DNA from 2 places in the Cupriavidus sp. 291-E7 genome. Region 1 is predicted to be linked to the other one. Evidence: riboswitches for the same ligand, from Rfam matches in the RefSeq annotation. Region 1 holds a riboswitch; the other holds the start of a gene.
The links. A riboswitch is a leader RNA that binds a small molecule or an ion and turns the genes downstream of it on or off. The one in region 1 is predicted to bind glycine.
Positions count from the first base shown of each region.

Region 2: linked by a shared signal. The riboswitch ahead of AC3FLX_RS01750 (D-amino acid dehydrogenase) and the one ahead of gcvT (glycine cleavage system aminomethyltransferase GcvT) in region 1 are both predicted to bind glycine.

Region 1 covers NZ_JBYOJV010000007.1:165,462-173,178, reverse strand. Annotated here, with positions in the region: gene AC3FLX_RS14485 (UvrD-helicase domain-containing protein) at 1-965, opposite strand, end outside; gene AC3FLX_RS14480 (YMGG-like glycine zipper-containing protein) at 1,252-1,476, shown strand; glycine riboswitch at 1,554-1,641, shown strand; glycine riboswitch at 1,663-1,791, shown strand; gene gcvT (glycine cleavage system aminomethyltransferase GcvT) at 1,880-3,007, shown strand; gene gcvH (glycine cleavage system protein GcvH) at 3,121-3,501, shown strand; gene gcvP (aminomethyl-transferring glycine dehydrogenase) at 3,579-6,500, shown strand; gene AC3FLX_RS14460 (DUF421 domain-containing protein) at 6,606-7,148, shown strand; gene AC3FLX_RS14455 (L-serine ammonia-lyase) at 7,174-7,717, shown strand, end outside.
Region 2 covers NZ_JBYOJV010000001.1:378,440-386,156, reverse strand. Annotated here, with positions in the region: gene AC3FLX_RS01775 (cytochrome b/b6 domain-containing protein) at 1-513, shown strand, start outside; gene AC3FLX_RS01770 (type 1 glutamine amidotransferase domain-containing protein) at 637-1,314, shown strand; gene AC3FLX_RS01765 (LysR family transcriptional regulator) at 1,320-2,234, opposite strand; gene AC3FLX_RS01760 (MFS transporter) at 2,520-3,836, shown strand; gene AC3FLX_RS01755 (M20 aminoacylase family protein) at 3,857-5,068, shown strand; glycine riboswitch at 5,131-5,229, shown strand; glycine riboswitch at 5,230-5,344, shown strand; gene AC3FLX_RS01750 (D-amino acid dehydrogenase) at 5,404-6,672, shown strand; tRNA gene AC3FLX_RS01745 (tRNA-Leu) at 6,794-6,880, opposite strand; gene AC3FLX_RS01740 (histidine kinase N-terminal 7TM domain-containing protein) at 6,971-7,717, opposite strand, start outside.

The sequences.
Region 1 (7,717 bases):
GGATCGCCCATACCATGCTCGGACCACAGCTTCTTGTCGAACAACTTGGGGTTGTTCGCAATCACCGCGTTGGCCGCTTCGAGAATGCGCACGGTCGAGCGATAGTTCTGTTCGAGCTTGACGACCTTGAGGTCCGGGAAATCGGTCTGCAGCAGGCGCAGGTTATCCAGCGTGGCGCCGCGCCAGCCGTAGATGGCCTGGTCGTCGTCGCCCACGGCCGTAAAGGCCGGTGCGCGCAGGTGCGACCCGCCGGCCAGCAGCTTCAGCAACTGGTACTGGCACGCGTTGGTGTCCTGGTATTCGTCCACCAGGAAATAGCGCAGGCGGTTCTGCCATTTCAGCCGCACGGCTTCATCGCGTGCGAACAGCTCGGCGGGCAGCCGGATCAGATCGTCGAAATCCACCGCCTGATACGCGTGCAGCGTGGCCACGTAGTTGCGATAGACCATCGCCGCCTGATGCTCGTCGGCATTGGCGGCCTGCGCCAGCGCGGTCTCCGGATCGACCATGCCGTTCTTCCACAGCGAGATCGTGCCTTGCACGCTGCGGATCAGCTTCTTGTCGGTGGTGGCGAGCTGCTCCTGCACGAGCCCGAAACAGTCGTCCGAATCCATGATCGAGAACTGCGGCTTCAACCCGACATGCTCGGCTTCCATGCGCAAGATTTGCACGCCAAGCGAGTGAAACGTACAAACCGTCAGCTGCTTGAGTGGAATGCGCTTCCCTTCGCGCGTGGTCTTGCCTTCCATCAGCTTGCCGATGCGTTCCTGCATCTCCTTGGCCGCCTTGTTCGTAAAAGTGACGGCGGCGATGTGACGCGGTTCGAACCCCTTGTCCTCAATCAGGTGCGCAATCTTTTGCGTAATCACGCGCGTCTTGCCGGAGCCGGCGCCAGCCAGCACAAGGCAGGGGCCGTCCAGGTAGCGAACCGCTTCGGATTGCGCGGCGTTGAGTCCGTGGGTCATGGGGCAGGGAAACGATGCAGGCGGGATGTATCAAGGCGCACGTGCGACGCGGCGCGCCAAAGGCGTCGATGTTAACACGCGCTTCATGTCTTTCAGCCCGGTGTCGGACAGCGTCCGACAAGCGGCGTTTCAGGCTGGTAACAATCGTAAAGCGGGGGCACGCGGGGCACGGAGCTTGCCTCTTACCTTGCACGACCGCGCGGGTCTCGCGCGTTGCGCGACCGGTTCGGACCACCAGACCAAACACATCGAAACGATGACAAACCATTGAAAAGAAGGAGCCATCATGAAGACGCTTCGCACACTTTCCAAGGTCGCGCTGATTGGTGCCGTGCTGGCTGGCTTTGCCGGCTGCGCGGACATGACCCCGAAACAACGGAACACGGCAATCGGCGCGGGCGCCGGTGCGCTGGGTGGTGCCGTACTGACCGACGGTAGCGCGCTCGGCACGCTGGGCGGCGCCGCGGTGGGTGGCGTGGTCGGCAACGTCGTGACGAAGGACCGCCGCTAATTCGCCGGCCTGGGGGCGAGACCTGCCGTCGGCGTCAGGTGTGTTTGACAAAGGCAGACCGGTCCCGTACATTCTCGCGCATCCGGCCGGGAGAGCGCGCAGCGACTGCGCCGCCGAAGGGGAACTACCCAAAAACTCTCAGGCACCACGGACCGACCGGATCGGCATGCAACATGCACACGATGCATGCCGCACTCTGGAGAGCGACATCCGCCACTGCCATGCAGGGTGAGCATGTCCACCGAAGGGGCGCACGGAGCCTACGCGCAAGCGAGGGTCCGTAATCTCTCAGGTATCGAGGACAGAGGGGTCATCCGCCGCAGCGGATTGGTTGCACATTGGTGCGCCGATCGTTGCGGCGGATGACCCTTTTTTCGTTTTCGAACCGCCCCCGAGGATATTCATGACGCTCCAGGCCACGCCCCTCAACGCTATTCATCGCGCCCTCGGCGCCCGCATGGTCGACTTCGGCGGCTGGGACATGCCGGTCAACTATGGCTCGCAGATCGAGGAACACAACGCCGTGCGCGCCGATGCCGGCATGTTCGACGTATCGCACATGTGCGTGGTCGACCTGCATGGCGCCAACACGCGCGCCTTCCTGCGCGGGCTGCTGGCCAACAACGTGGACAAGCTGCAGACGGCGGGCAAGGCACTGTATTCGTGCATGCTCGACCAGAAAGGCGGCGTCATCGACGACCTGATCGTCTACTTCTTTGCCGAGGACCACTTCCGCCTGGTGGTGAACGCCAGCACGGCCGTCGGCGATATCGAATGGATCCGGTCGCGCAATGCGGCCACCGGCAGCGACGTGACGATCACGCCGCGCCGTGGCGACGTGGCCCCGGCCGGCGCCGGTAATCTGGCCATCGTGGCCGTCCAGGGTCCGAACGCACGCGCCAAGGTTTATCAAGCCTTCCCCTCCACCCAGCCCGCCGATGCACTGAAGCCGTTCAACGCGCTGGTCGTGCAAGACCCGGAAATGGGCGAGCTGATGGTCGCACGCACCGGGTACACCGGCGAAGACGGCTTCGAGCTGGTGGTGCCGGCCGAGAACGTCGCCGGTATCTGGGAAAAGCTGTCCGCCGCCGGCGTACGCCCGGCTGGTCTCGGCGCGCGCGACACGCTGCGCCTGGAAGCCGGCATGAATCTGTACGGCCAGGACATGGACATCAACACCTCGCCGCTCGACGCGGGCCTGGCCTGGACCGTCGACCTGCAAAGCGAGCGCGATTTCTTCGGCAAATCGGCCCTGCTGGCCGGCGGCCAGAAGCAGACATTCGCGGGCCTGATCCTGCGCGACAAGGGCGGCGTGCTGCGCGCGCACCAGAAAGTCATCACCGCGGCCGGCGACGGCGAAATCACCAGCGGCACGTTCAGCCCGAGCCTGCAGCAGTCGATCGCGTTCGCCCGCCTGCCGAAGGACGTGGTGCCCGGCACCGACGTCCAGGTCGAGATTCGTGACCGCAAACTGACCGCTACTGTGGTTAAACTGCCGTTTGTGCGCAATGGCAAGGCACTCGTGAGCTGAGGCATCGCCCGGCTTCACACCCAACGGTCGCCCTTCCACCCGTCCGCTCGAGCCCAACCTGCTGCGGACCGGGTGCTTGAAACAAGAAACACACTGAATTGACGGAGAACCTCATGAACTTCCCCGCTGACCTGAAGTACACCGAGTCGCACGAATGGGTGCGCGTTGAGTCCGACGGCACGCTGACGATCGGCATCACCGACCACGCACAGGACGCCCTGGGCGACATCGTCTTCCTGGAACTGCCTGAAGTGGGCAAGTCGGTTGGCGCCGGCGACGCGCTCGCCGTGGTCGAGTCCGTAAAGGCGGCCTCCGACATCTACGCGCCGGTGGCCGGCGAAGTGATCGCGGTCAACGACGCCGCTTCGGCCTCGCCGGAATCGGTCAACACCAACGCGTTCGACGCGTGGCTGTTCAAGCTGAAGCCGGCCAACGCCGACGACGTGAACGGCCTGATGAACGCCGACGCCTACAAGGCCAGCGTCGGCGCCTGATTGCGCTGACAGTTTGATGCCGCGCGCGGCGGCCAGGCCGACCACCTGCCGCCGCCCGCTCGACGAGACCCCTTGCCATGAACGCCCCGCTTCCCATGAATGCAGCCGCCCAAGCACGGCCCACGCTGGCCGAACTGGAGGCGCGCGACGCCTTCGCCGCCCGCCATATCGGCCCCGATGCCGCCGAACAGCAGCACATGCTCAAGGTCCTTGGTTTCGACAGCCGCACCGCGCTGATCGATGCCGTGGTACCCGCCGCCATCCGCCGCCGCGACGGCATGTCGCTGGGCGAGTTCACCGCGCCACTGACCGAGGAAGCCGCGCTTGCACGGCTGCGCGGCCTGGCCAACAAGAACCGCGTGCTCAAGAGCTTCATCGGCCAGGGCTACTACAACACGCTCACGCCGGGCGTGGTGCTGCGCAACATCTTCGAAAACCCTGCCTGGTACACCGCGTACACGCCGTACCAGCCCGAAATCTCGCAGGGCCGTCTGGAAGCGATGCTGAACTTCCAGCAGATGATCACGGACCTGACCGGCCTGGACATTGCCAATGCGTCGATGCTCGACGAAGGCACCGCCGCCGCCGAGGCCATGACGCTGCTGCAGCGCGTGAACAAGCACGCATCGAACACGTTCTACGTGGCTGACGACGTGCTGCCGCAAACGCTGGAAGTGGTACGCACGCGCGCGCTGCCGCTGGGCATCGAGGTCAAGGTCGGCCCCGCCGCGGACGCCGCGCAGGCGCATGCCTTCGGCGTGCTGCTGCAATACCCCGGCGTGAATGGCGATGTGAACGACTACCGCGCCATTGCCGATGCGGTGCATGCCGCTGGTGGCCTGGTGGTGGCCGCCGCCGACCTGCTGGCGCTGACGCTGATCGCCGCGCCGGGAGAATGGGGTGCCGACGTAGCCGTGGGTAACTCGCAACGCTTTGGCGTGCCGCTCGGCTTCGGCGGTCCGCACGCGGGCTACATGGCGGTCAAGGACGACTTCAAGCGATCGATGCCGGGCCGCCTGGTAGGCGTGACGATCGATGCGCAGGGCAACAAGGCTTATCGCCTGGCTCTGCAGACGCGCGAGCAGCATATCCGCCGCGAGAAAGCCACTTCGAACATCTGTACCGCGCAGGTGCTGCTGGCCGTCATGGCGTCGATGTATGCCGTCTACCACGGGCCTCAGGGACTCAAGCGCATTGCGCAACGTGTGCACCGCCTGACCGCCACGCTGGCCGCCGGCCTGAAGACGCTGGGTCTGGCACCGGTCAACGCGACGTTCTTCGACACGCTGACGCTGGAAACCGGCTTCAACACCGATGCCTTCCACGCCACCGCCACGCAGCGCGGCATCAACCTGCGCCATGTGGGCGCCTCGCGCATTGGCATTTCGCTCGACGAAACCGCATCGCGTGAGGACGTGGTCACGCTGTGGGAAATCTTCGCGCACGGCAAGCCGGTGCCCGACTTCGACAAGATCGAGGCGTCGGTCGGTGACGGCTTCCCGGCCGCGCTGGCGCGTCAATCCGAATACCTGGCGCATCCGGTATTCAACACGCATCACGCCGAACACGAGATGCTGCGCTACCTGCGTTCGCTGGCCGACAAGGATCTGGCACTCGACCGCACGATGATCCCGCTCGGCTCCTGCACGATGAAGCTCAACGCCACCAGCGAGATGATTCCGGTGACGTGGCCCGAGTTCAGCAACATCCACCCGTTCGCGCCGCTGGACCAGACGGTCGGCTATCGCGAAATGATCGACCAGCTGGAAGCAATGCTGTGCGCCGCCACCGGCTACGCAGCCGTGAGCCTGCAGCCGAACGCCGGCTCGCAGGGCGAATACGCGGGTCTGCTGATCATCCACGCGTACCACGCCAGCCGTGGCGAAAGCCATCGCGATATCTGCCTGATCCCGTCGTCGGCGCACGGCACCAATCCGGCATCGGCCCAGATGGCCGGCATGAAGGTCGTGGTCGTGGCCTGCGATGAAAACGGCAACGTCGACCTCGACGATCTGGCGAAGAAGGCCGAGCAGCACAGCAAGAACCTGGCTGCGATCATGATCACGTACCCGTCCACGCATGGCGTGTTCGAGCAAGGCGTGCAGCAGATCTGCGAGATCGTGCACAAGCACGGCGGTCAGGTCTATGTCGACGGCGCGAACATGAACGCGATGGTCGGTGTCGCCGCGCCGGGCCAGTTCGGCGGCGACGTATCGCACCTGAACCTGCACAAGACGTTCTGCATTCCGCACGGCGGCGGCGGCCCCGGCGTGGGTCCGGTCGCAGTGGGCGCGCACCTGGCGGACTTCCTGCCGAACCAGGACAGCGTTGGCTATCGCCGCGATGACAACGGCATCGGCGGTATCTCCGCCGCACCGTTCGGCTCGGCCAGCATCCTGCCGATCTCGTGGATGTATATCGCGATGATGGGTTCGACCGGACTGACCGCCGCCACGGAGAACGCCATCCTGGCCGCCAACTACGTGGCCCGCCGCCTGTCGCCGCACTTCCCCGTGCTGTACACGGGGCAGCATGGTCTGGCGGCGCACGAGTGCATCCTGGACGTGCGCTCGCTGCAGAAGACCACGGGCATCAGCAACGAGGACGTGGCCAAGCGTCTGATGGACTACGGCTTCCACGCGCCGACGATGAGCTTCCCGGTGCCGGGCACGCTGATGATCGAGCCGACCGAGAGCGAATCGCTGCACGAACTCGACCGGTTCATCGACGCGATGATCGCCATCCGTGGCGAGATCGCCCGCGTGGAAGACGGCAGCTTCGACCGCGAGGACAACCCCCTCAAGCACGCTCCGCACACCGCCGCCGTGGTGGTGGGCAACGAGTGGAACCACAAGTACACGCGCGAAGAAGCGGCGTACCCGGTGGCATCGCTGCGCACGCAAAAGTACTGGCCGCCGGTTGGCCGTGCCGACAACGTGTACGGCGATCGCAACCTGTTCTGCTCGTGCGTGCCGATGAGCGAGTACGCCGACGAGTGAGTCCGCTGCCCTGAGCGTCGTCCGCTACACGCGGATGCCGCGAAGGGCTATGCTCAAGAGGCAGGCGCCGGCGTGCGGCGCCGTCCTTGAGCGGAGGGCTCATTCATGTGGAATCTCAGCGCCCCCTGGTGGGAATTCGTGCTGCGTGGGCTCATCGTCTATGGCGCATTGCTCGTGCTGATGCGGATGTCGGGCAAGCGGCAGACCGGGCAGCTCACGCCGTTCGATCTGGTGTTGCTGCTGATCATCTCGAATGCGGTGCAGAACGCCATGAACGCCGGCGACAACTCCGTGCTGGCCGGGCTGATTCTGGCAGCCACGCTGTTCCTCGCCGACACGATGCTCGGATATTTCACTTGGCGCAGCCGCCCGTTCGAACTGCTGGTGGAAGGCCGCCCGCAGATCGTGATTCACCAGGGCGAGATTTTTGACGAAGTGATGCGCCGGGAGCGCATCAGCACGCACGACTTGCACAAGGCGCTGCGCCGCAATGGCTGCACCCGCGTGGAAGACGTGCACTTCGCCATCCTGGAGACCGACGGCTCGATCAGCGTGAAGCTACGGGAGCGCCCGCTCGACGCTCCCGACCACGCCACCGGCGCGCTGTGGCGCCACCCGGGCCGTACCGATCAAGACACGCCGGTGTAGCGCCGGCACGATTCTGGAGTCAGCCGTGGCAGTCAGCGTCTTCGACCTCTTCAAAGTAGGCATTGGCCCGTCGAGTTCTCATACCGTCGGCCCGATGCGTGCGGCATTGATGTTCGCGCACGGCCTGGAACGCGACGGCCTGCTGCCGCAGGTGGCCAGCGTGCGCGTGGAACTGTACGGATCGCTGGGAGCGACTGGCAAGGGACACGGCACGGACAAGGGCGTGATCCTCGGGCTGATGGGGGAGTCGCCCGATACGGTCGATCCCGAGAGCATCGACGCCAGGCTCGCGGCGATGCGCGCGGGCAAGCTGCTGTCGCTACTAGGCAAGCACACGGTGCCGTTCGTGGAGCGTGAACACATTGCTTTCTATCGGCGCGAAGCCTTGGCCGAGCATCCGAACGGCATGAAATTCCACGCCTACGATGCTGACGGCGCGTCGCTGCGCGAAGCGCGATACCTCTCGGTGGGCGGCGGCTTCGTCGTCACGGCCGGTGCGCCCAATACGCAGGTGCTGGCCGCCGAGAAGCAGCTTCCGCATCCGTTCCGCAGTGGCCGGGCGATGCTCG
Region 2 (7,717 bases), on a different contig from region 1:
TGGGATCTGGCCGTCCGCTTCACGCACTGGAGCGTGGCGGCCATCGTTCTCTATGACCTGGTCGATGATTCCGGCGACCAGTTGCATCGCGTGCTCGGCTACGTCGCGGCGGGCCTGGTGCTGTTCCGCATTCTGTGGGGCTTCGTCGGCACCGAGCATGCGCGTTTCAGTGCCTGGCTGCCGCGTCCCGCCGGCGTGCTGGCCTACGGCCGTGCGCTGCTGCGCGGCCGTGCGCCACGGTTCATCAGCCACACACCGCTGGGCGCCGTCATGATGCTGGCGATGTGGGTGCTGATCCTGTCGCTGGCCATCACGGGCTGGATGTCCCGGCTCGATCCGTTCTGGGGCGAAGACTGGCCCATCGACATTCATCGCTGGCTGTCGAATACGCTGCTTGGCCTTGTGGCCGTGCATGTCGTGGCGGCCATCGCCATGAGCGTCAAGGGCCGCGAAAACCTGATCGTCTCGATGATCACGGGCTACAAGCGACGCAAGCGCGACTACGGCAAATGATTGGGGCGCCGCCCGATTTTCGGACTTTCAATTTCGACCTACCCGGATACGGAACCGGTGACTAGGATTGATGCCATCGCCGGCGTCATCCGGCCGCTGGCGTCACCGCACCGGAGAACGAGAATGAAGATCCTGATGGTACTCACCTCGCACGACACGCTCGGCAATACGGGCAAGAAAACCGGCTTCTGGCTGGAGGAATTCGCGGCGCCCTACTACGTGTTCAAGGACGCGGGCGTGGACGTTACGCTGGCAACGCCCAAGGGCGGCCAGCCACCCATCGACCCCAAAAGCGACGAACCCGATTTCAAGACGGATTCCACACGCCGCTTTCAGGGCGACCCCGCTGCGCAAAAACACCTGGCCACCACGCTGACGCTCGACCAGGTCAAGGCCGACGACTTCGACGCGGTCTTCTATCCCGGCGGGCATGGCCCGCTGTGGGATCTGACCGATGACAAGCGCTCCATTGCATTGATCGAGGCATTCGATCGCGCGGGCAAGCCGATGGCGCTGGTGTGCCACGCGCCCGGCGTGCTGCGCTACGTCAAGCGTGCGGACGGAGAGCCGCTGGTGAAGGGCCGCAAGGTCACCGGCTTCACCAACACCGAGGAAGAAGCCGTGCAGTTGACCAATGTGGTGCCGTACCTGGTGGAGGACGTGCTGAAGCAGAACGGCGCCCAGTTCTCGCGCACCGATGACTGGGGCAGCTATGCGGTGGTGGATGGTCTGCTGGTGACGGGGCAGAACCCCGCATCATCGGAAGCCGGCGCGCATGCGTTGCTGAAGCTGCTGAAGTAATCGCACTAGCGGGTGCGGCGCGGCTTTGCAGCGTGCCGCACCTCGCGCGTGAATTGCGCGCAGGCATGCGTCATCATGTCTTCGGACCGATAGACCAGGAACACTTCGAAATCGGGCAGTTCATCCAGGATGGGCAGCCGCACCAATGCCTCCGGGTCCAGCTTCAATGGCCCCGTGCCATCGAATACGTATTTCGACCAGACGCTGATCAGGTCGGTCTTGGTCGCCAGTTGCAAACCCAGCAGGTTCGACGCGCTTTGCACGATGCGCTTGGGCATGTCCAGCCGGTGCAGCCGCATCAGGCTGGCGAGCGGACTGCCCGGATCGTCGAGCGGATCGAGCGTCAGCCAGTCGGCATCGAGCAGCGCGCGCAGACGCCGGGCGCGGCGCAGCGGATGACCGGGCCGCACGGCCAGTCCCATGCCGACTGAGAACAAGGGCTCCCACTGCATGCCACCGCCGCCTGGGCCGCCGTTGGTCGAGATCAGCCCCAGGTCGAGCCGCCCTTCACGCAACCCCTCCATGATCTGTTGCGGCCGCAGTTCCTGCGCGCGAAGCGTCACGTTCGGATAGCGCTGCCGGTAGGCCGCCACGGCGTCCGGCAATGCGCCGCTCGATGCCACCGCCGTAAAGCCGATATGAAGCTGCGCCTCGGCGTGGCCGCGAATCGATTCGATGTCTTCCAGCGCATGCCGCAGCTCCTGCTCCACCACGGTGGCGCGCCGAACCAGCGCCAGGCCGTAGGCCGTCAGGCTCACGCCGCGCACCGAGCGCGACATCAGCGTGACACCCAGCTCACGTTCAAGCTCGGCAATCGCTTTCGACAGCGCCGGCTGGGACGTATGCAGGCTGCGCGCGGCCTCATGCATGCTGCCGTGCTGGGCTACCGCCAGCAGCACGCGCAGTTGTTGCAGCTTCATCGGGGTTTCTCCTGATCGCCCGTTTCCCCCATGCCTTGCCGTGGTGCGCGCGTGCGCATTTGCCGTGCACGCCACCTGCGAATGCGCCGCGTAGGTACTAGTCCTGATGGCATGCGGCCGGGGTTGATGACGGTGATTCCATTTCGTTATCACGATGACAATAAATGATTTTCGGTGCGCTGTGTTTGCCGGAATACTCCATCGCCAAGGACGTACGACTTAAGCGATGGATGCCGGGAAGAACGGCTCCACGATTTTCGAAACCCGGTTCGTGGAGCCCCCGACATGAACAACGCAACCTTGCCCGCCGGCACACCGCTGTCCGCTGACGTAGCCGCGGCGCCCGCCGTCCATGCCGCACGGCCAAGCCAGTTCCGCCTCATCGCCGCGTGTTCCATCGGCAACGCGCTGGAGATGTTCGACTTCACGGTCTACAGCTTCTTCTCGCTGCTGATCGGCAAGCTGTTCTTTCCTTCGGATAGTCCGTACGGGTCGCTGCTACTCGCCGTCGCCACGTTCGGCATCGGCTTCGTCATGCGTCCGCTGGGCGGCGTGGTGATCGGCAACTATGCGGATCGCCGTGGTCGCAAGGCGGCCATGACGCTGACGATCGGGCTGATGGTGATCGGTACGTTGTGTATTGCGCTGGCACCCACGTACGCCACGGCGGGCGTGTGGGGATCGTTGACGATCCTCGCGGGCCGCCTGCTGCAGGGCTTTTCGCTTGGCGGCGAGATCGGCGCGTCTACCGCGATGCTGATGGAAGGTGGCGACGTGAAAAGCCGTGGCTGGCGCGTAAGCTGGCAAATCGGCAGCCAGGGTATTTCCGCGCTGGCCGGCGCTGCCACCGGCGCCACGCTCTACGCGCTGCTGTCCACCGACGCGCTGGAAAGCTGGGGCTGGCGTGTGCCGTTCCTGCTGGGCCTGTTGATTGCACCCGTGGGCCTTTACATCCGCGCCAATCTCGATGAAACGCACGAGGCCGACGCGCACGCGCCAAGCCCCGTCGGCGAACTGTTCCGACGCCATGCCGGCAAGGTGGTGCTCGGCATTCTGGCCGGAACCGCGGGCACGGCGACGATGTACCTGGTGGTGTTCTTCATGCCGACGTACATGATTCGCGTGCTGCATATGCCGGCGTCGCTGTCGTATCTGTCCGGCTGTGTCACGGGCGTCACGCTGCTGGTCGTCTCGCTGGCCGCCGGCACGCTGGCGGACCGGCTCCCCCGGCGCAAGCCGCTGGTTGCCGGATCGCTGCTGTTCAGCCTGATCGCCGTCTATCCCGCGTTCTGGCTGATGAACCACTACCCAAGCGTGCCGTTGGTGCTGTGCCTGTCCGCCCTGCTCACGGCCAGCATCAACCTCGGCACCACGCCACTGTTCCTGATGCTGCTGGAAATGCTGCCGGCCGGCGTACGGGCGACTGGCCTGGCCGTGATCTATAGCGTGGGAGTCACCGTGTTCGGCGGCTCGTCGCAATTCATCGTCACCTGGCTGCTGGCAAAGACCGGCAACCCGATGTCACCGGCCTTCTACATGATGGCGTGCGGGGTACTGGCGTTGACCGCCGTGCTGCGCATTGCCGAGAAACGCGAACACTGAACCTCTGCGAGACCGAAACCATGACCCGCGAACCGACCCTGACGCCGTTCCAGCTCCTGCCGCACCTGCTGCCCGCCATCGACACCGAAACCTTCGTCGATATCCGCCGGCAGATTCACGCCCAACCCGAGCTTGGCTTCGAAGTAGGCGCCACCAGCCGGCTGGTGGCGACGCTACTGGAAAGCTGGGGCTACGACGTGCACACCGGCATCGGCAAAAGCGGCGTGGTGGGGCAACTCAAGGTGGGCAATGGCACACGGCGGCTGGGCATTCGCGCCGACATGGATGCCTTGCCGATTGTCGAAGCCACGGGCCTGCCCTACGCCAGCAAGACGCCTGGGCGCATGCATGCATGCGGTCACGACGGACACACCGCGATCCTGCTGGCCGCGGCCAAGGCGCTGGCCGATTCGCGCAGCTTCGACGGCACGCTGAACCTGATTTTCCAGCCCGACGAAGAGAACCTGTGCGGCGCGCGCGCGATGATCGACGATGGCCTGTTCGAGCGTTTTCCGTGCGACGCCGTGTTTGCACTGCACAACATGCCCGGCGTGCCCGCCGGATCGTTTCGCGTGCTCGAAGGTCCGGTGAGCCTATCGTCCGACGTTGCCGACGTCACGATTCGCGGCGTTGGCGGCCACGGTGCGATGCCGCATCGATCGAAGGACCCGATCGCGGCATCGGCCGCGATCATCACGGCACTGCAGACCGTGGTGGCGCGCAACGTCGCGCCTGACGACACCGCCGTGGTTTCGGTCGGCTTCATCCACGCCGGTGCCACGCACAACGTGATTCCCGAAGAAGTCAAAATTGGCCTGAATGTGCGCGCCGCGCGCCCCGAAACCCGCGCACTGGTGGAAGCACGCATCTACGAGATCGTGAGCCTGACCGCGCAGGCACACGGTGTGACGGCGCAGATCGACTATCGCCAGCTCACACCGCCGATGGTCAACGCGGCGGCACCCACGGCGCTGGCGCAGGAAGTCTGCACGGAACTCGTTGGCGCGGATCAGGTGGTGACGCACGCACCCAAGGGGCTGAACGGCAGCGAGGACTTCGCATGGATGCTCAATGCCGTACCGGGCTGCTACCTGATCCTCGGCAACGGCGAGGGCGAGTTCGGCGGCTGCATGGTGCACAACCCCGGCTACGACTTCAACGACCAGGTATTGCCGCTCGGTGCCGCCGCCTGGGTGCGGCTGGCGCAACGCTTTCTGACTGCCCAGCCCTGACCATGCTGGAAATCCCGATAGCGGATTCCTGAAGTTCTGTGGCATAGTTGCCACCGCTGTATCCCGCGATCTCGGGAGAGTCCGTGCCTGCCATCAGGCAGCACGGCGCCGAAGGAGCAACCGCCCCGGAAACTCTCAGGCAAAAGGACCGGTATCGCCAGTGCACTCTGAAGAACCCCCGGCTTGTACGTCGGCCGGTGGTACCGAAGGAGCAAGCGATGCCCGTTTTTTCACGCGGCATTGCGAATCTCTCAGGTCAAGGACAGAGGGGGCGTCCGCGTAGCGCATGGTGCGCCGTGGACTGCCACCCCATGACGTCCTGGAAGACCTTCCACATGAAAACCATTGCAGTGATCGGCGGCGGTATTACCGGCGTCACGACCGCTTACGCCCTCTCCAAACGCGGCTTCTCCGTTACGCTGTTCGAGCGGCATCGCTATGCCGCGATGGAAACGTCCTTCGCCAACGGCGGGCAGTTGTCGGCATCGAATGCCGAAGTCTGGACGCACTGGTCCACCCTGGCCAAGGGCATCAAGTGGATGCTGCGCGCCGATGCACCGTTGCTGGTGAACCCGCGCCCCTCGTGGCACAAGTTGAGCTGGTTTGCCGAATTCATCGCGTCGATTCCGCACTACCGTGCCAATACGGTCGAGACGGCACGGCTGGCCGTTGCGGCACGCGAGCACCTGTTTGCCTGGGCGCAGGCCGAAGGCATCGACTTCGACCTGAAGCAGCGCGGCATCCTGCATATCTATCGGGACAAGTCGGGGTTCGAACATGCCGGCCGCGTGTCGAAGCTGCTGGCCGATGGCGGGCTGGAACGCCGGCCGGTCACGCCGGAAGAGATGCGTGACATCGAGCCGACTCTGGCCGGCACCTACTACGGCGGCTACTACACCGAGAGCGATTCCACCGGCGATATCCACAAGTTCACCAGCGGACTGGCCACTGCGATCCGGCGCCTGGGCGTGCAGACGCTGTACAACCAGGACGTGCGTTCCGTATCGACCACTGGCAGGCGCGTGACCGTGGTATCGGCGGAAGATAACCTGCCGACGTCGCGCGACTTCGACGGCGTGGTGATTTGCGCGGGCGTAGCCAGCCGCGGCTTTGCCCGGCAGCTTGGCGACCGCGTCAACATCTATCCGGTCAAGGGCTACTCGATCACCGTGAATCTGAACGATGCCGAAAGCCAGGCGAGCGCGCCGACCGTGAGCCTGCTCGACGACGAGACCAAGCTCGTGACCAGCCGTCTGGGTGTGGACCGGTTCCGCGTGGCCGGCACGGCCGAGTTCAACGGCGTCAACCGCGATATCCGCGCCGACCGTATTCGTCCGCTGATCGACTGGGTGCAGCAGTGCTTCCCGGGCGTGAGCACACGCAGCGTGGTGCCCTGGGCCGGGTTGCGCCCGATGATGCCGAACATGATGCCGCGCGTTGGGCGTGGGCATGCGGCCAACGTGTTCTACAACACGGGGCATGGGCATCTGGGCTGGACATTGTCGGCGGTGACGGCCGAGATGGTGGGCGATGTGGTGCGGCAGGCGGTGCCGCAGGACGGGTGCGTGGCCGTTGGCGGAGGCGCAAGCGGCGTGGCGGCTTGAGGCGCTGACCCTCTCGCCCGGCCCCTCTCCCGCGCAGCGGGAGAGGGGAGAACTCCCGACGCTGCATCGATGGCCTGGCCAAAATGAAAAAAGCCCTGCTCAATGAGCAGGGCTTTTGAATTGGTGCCCAGAAGAGGACTCGAACCTCCACAGTGTTGCCACCGCTAGGACCTGAACCTAGTGCGTCTACCAATTCCGCCATCTGGGCTTCGTTTCGCTGCATTGCTGCTGCGACGCGAGCCGCGAATTCTACAGAAGCTTTCGGAATTTGCAAGCCCTTTTTCAACCGGCCTCGATATCAACTGTTCTGCACCCCCAGATACACGCTGGCGTCGAGCACATAACGATTCCGGCCAGCACGCTTGGCGCGGTACATCGCACTGTCGGCGCGATGCAGCAGCGGCTCCAGCCGCGCGGCCTCCGGTACCGCGCACACGGCGCCCACGCTGATCGTCACATACGGCTGCACAGGCGTGCCGTTGTGCGGAATGCCAAGTTCGCGCACGGCCGCCACCATGCTGCGCGCAATGCCGCGCGTTTCTTTCATCGAGGAATCGGGCAACACCACGGCGAATTCCTCGCCGCCAAGGCGCGTGCAGAACTGCGCGCCGCGCAGTACGCCAGTCAGCGCCGCCGCCACTTGCCGCAGGCATTCGTCACCACGTGGATGTCCGTAAAGATCGTTGAATTGCTTGAACAGATCGACGTCCAGGATCAGCAGCCCGAGTTCCGTGCCGCGCTCAAACGCACGCGCCACAGCTTCGTGTGACTCGCGCTGGAAGTAGCGCCGGTTCGGAATGCCGGTCAGCGCGTCGATGTCGAGGTCCGCCTGTACGCGCGACAACTGCTCCGTGGTTTCGCCGAGCTGGGTGGCCAGTGCCAGCTCGCGCGACTGGTAGCGGCTGATGTCGCGCATGAACACGAGCAGACCGATCTGTTTGCCATCCATGCGACGTACCGGTTCCACCGCCACTTCGTACCCGGCCCCGTCCGGAATGACGGGCGACACCTCGCCCGCTGCGTTCAATGCGTCGTGCCAGATCGA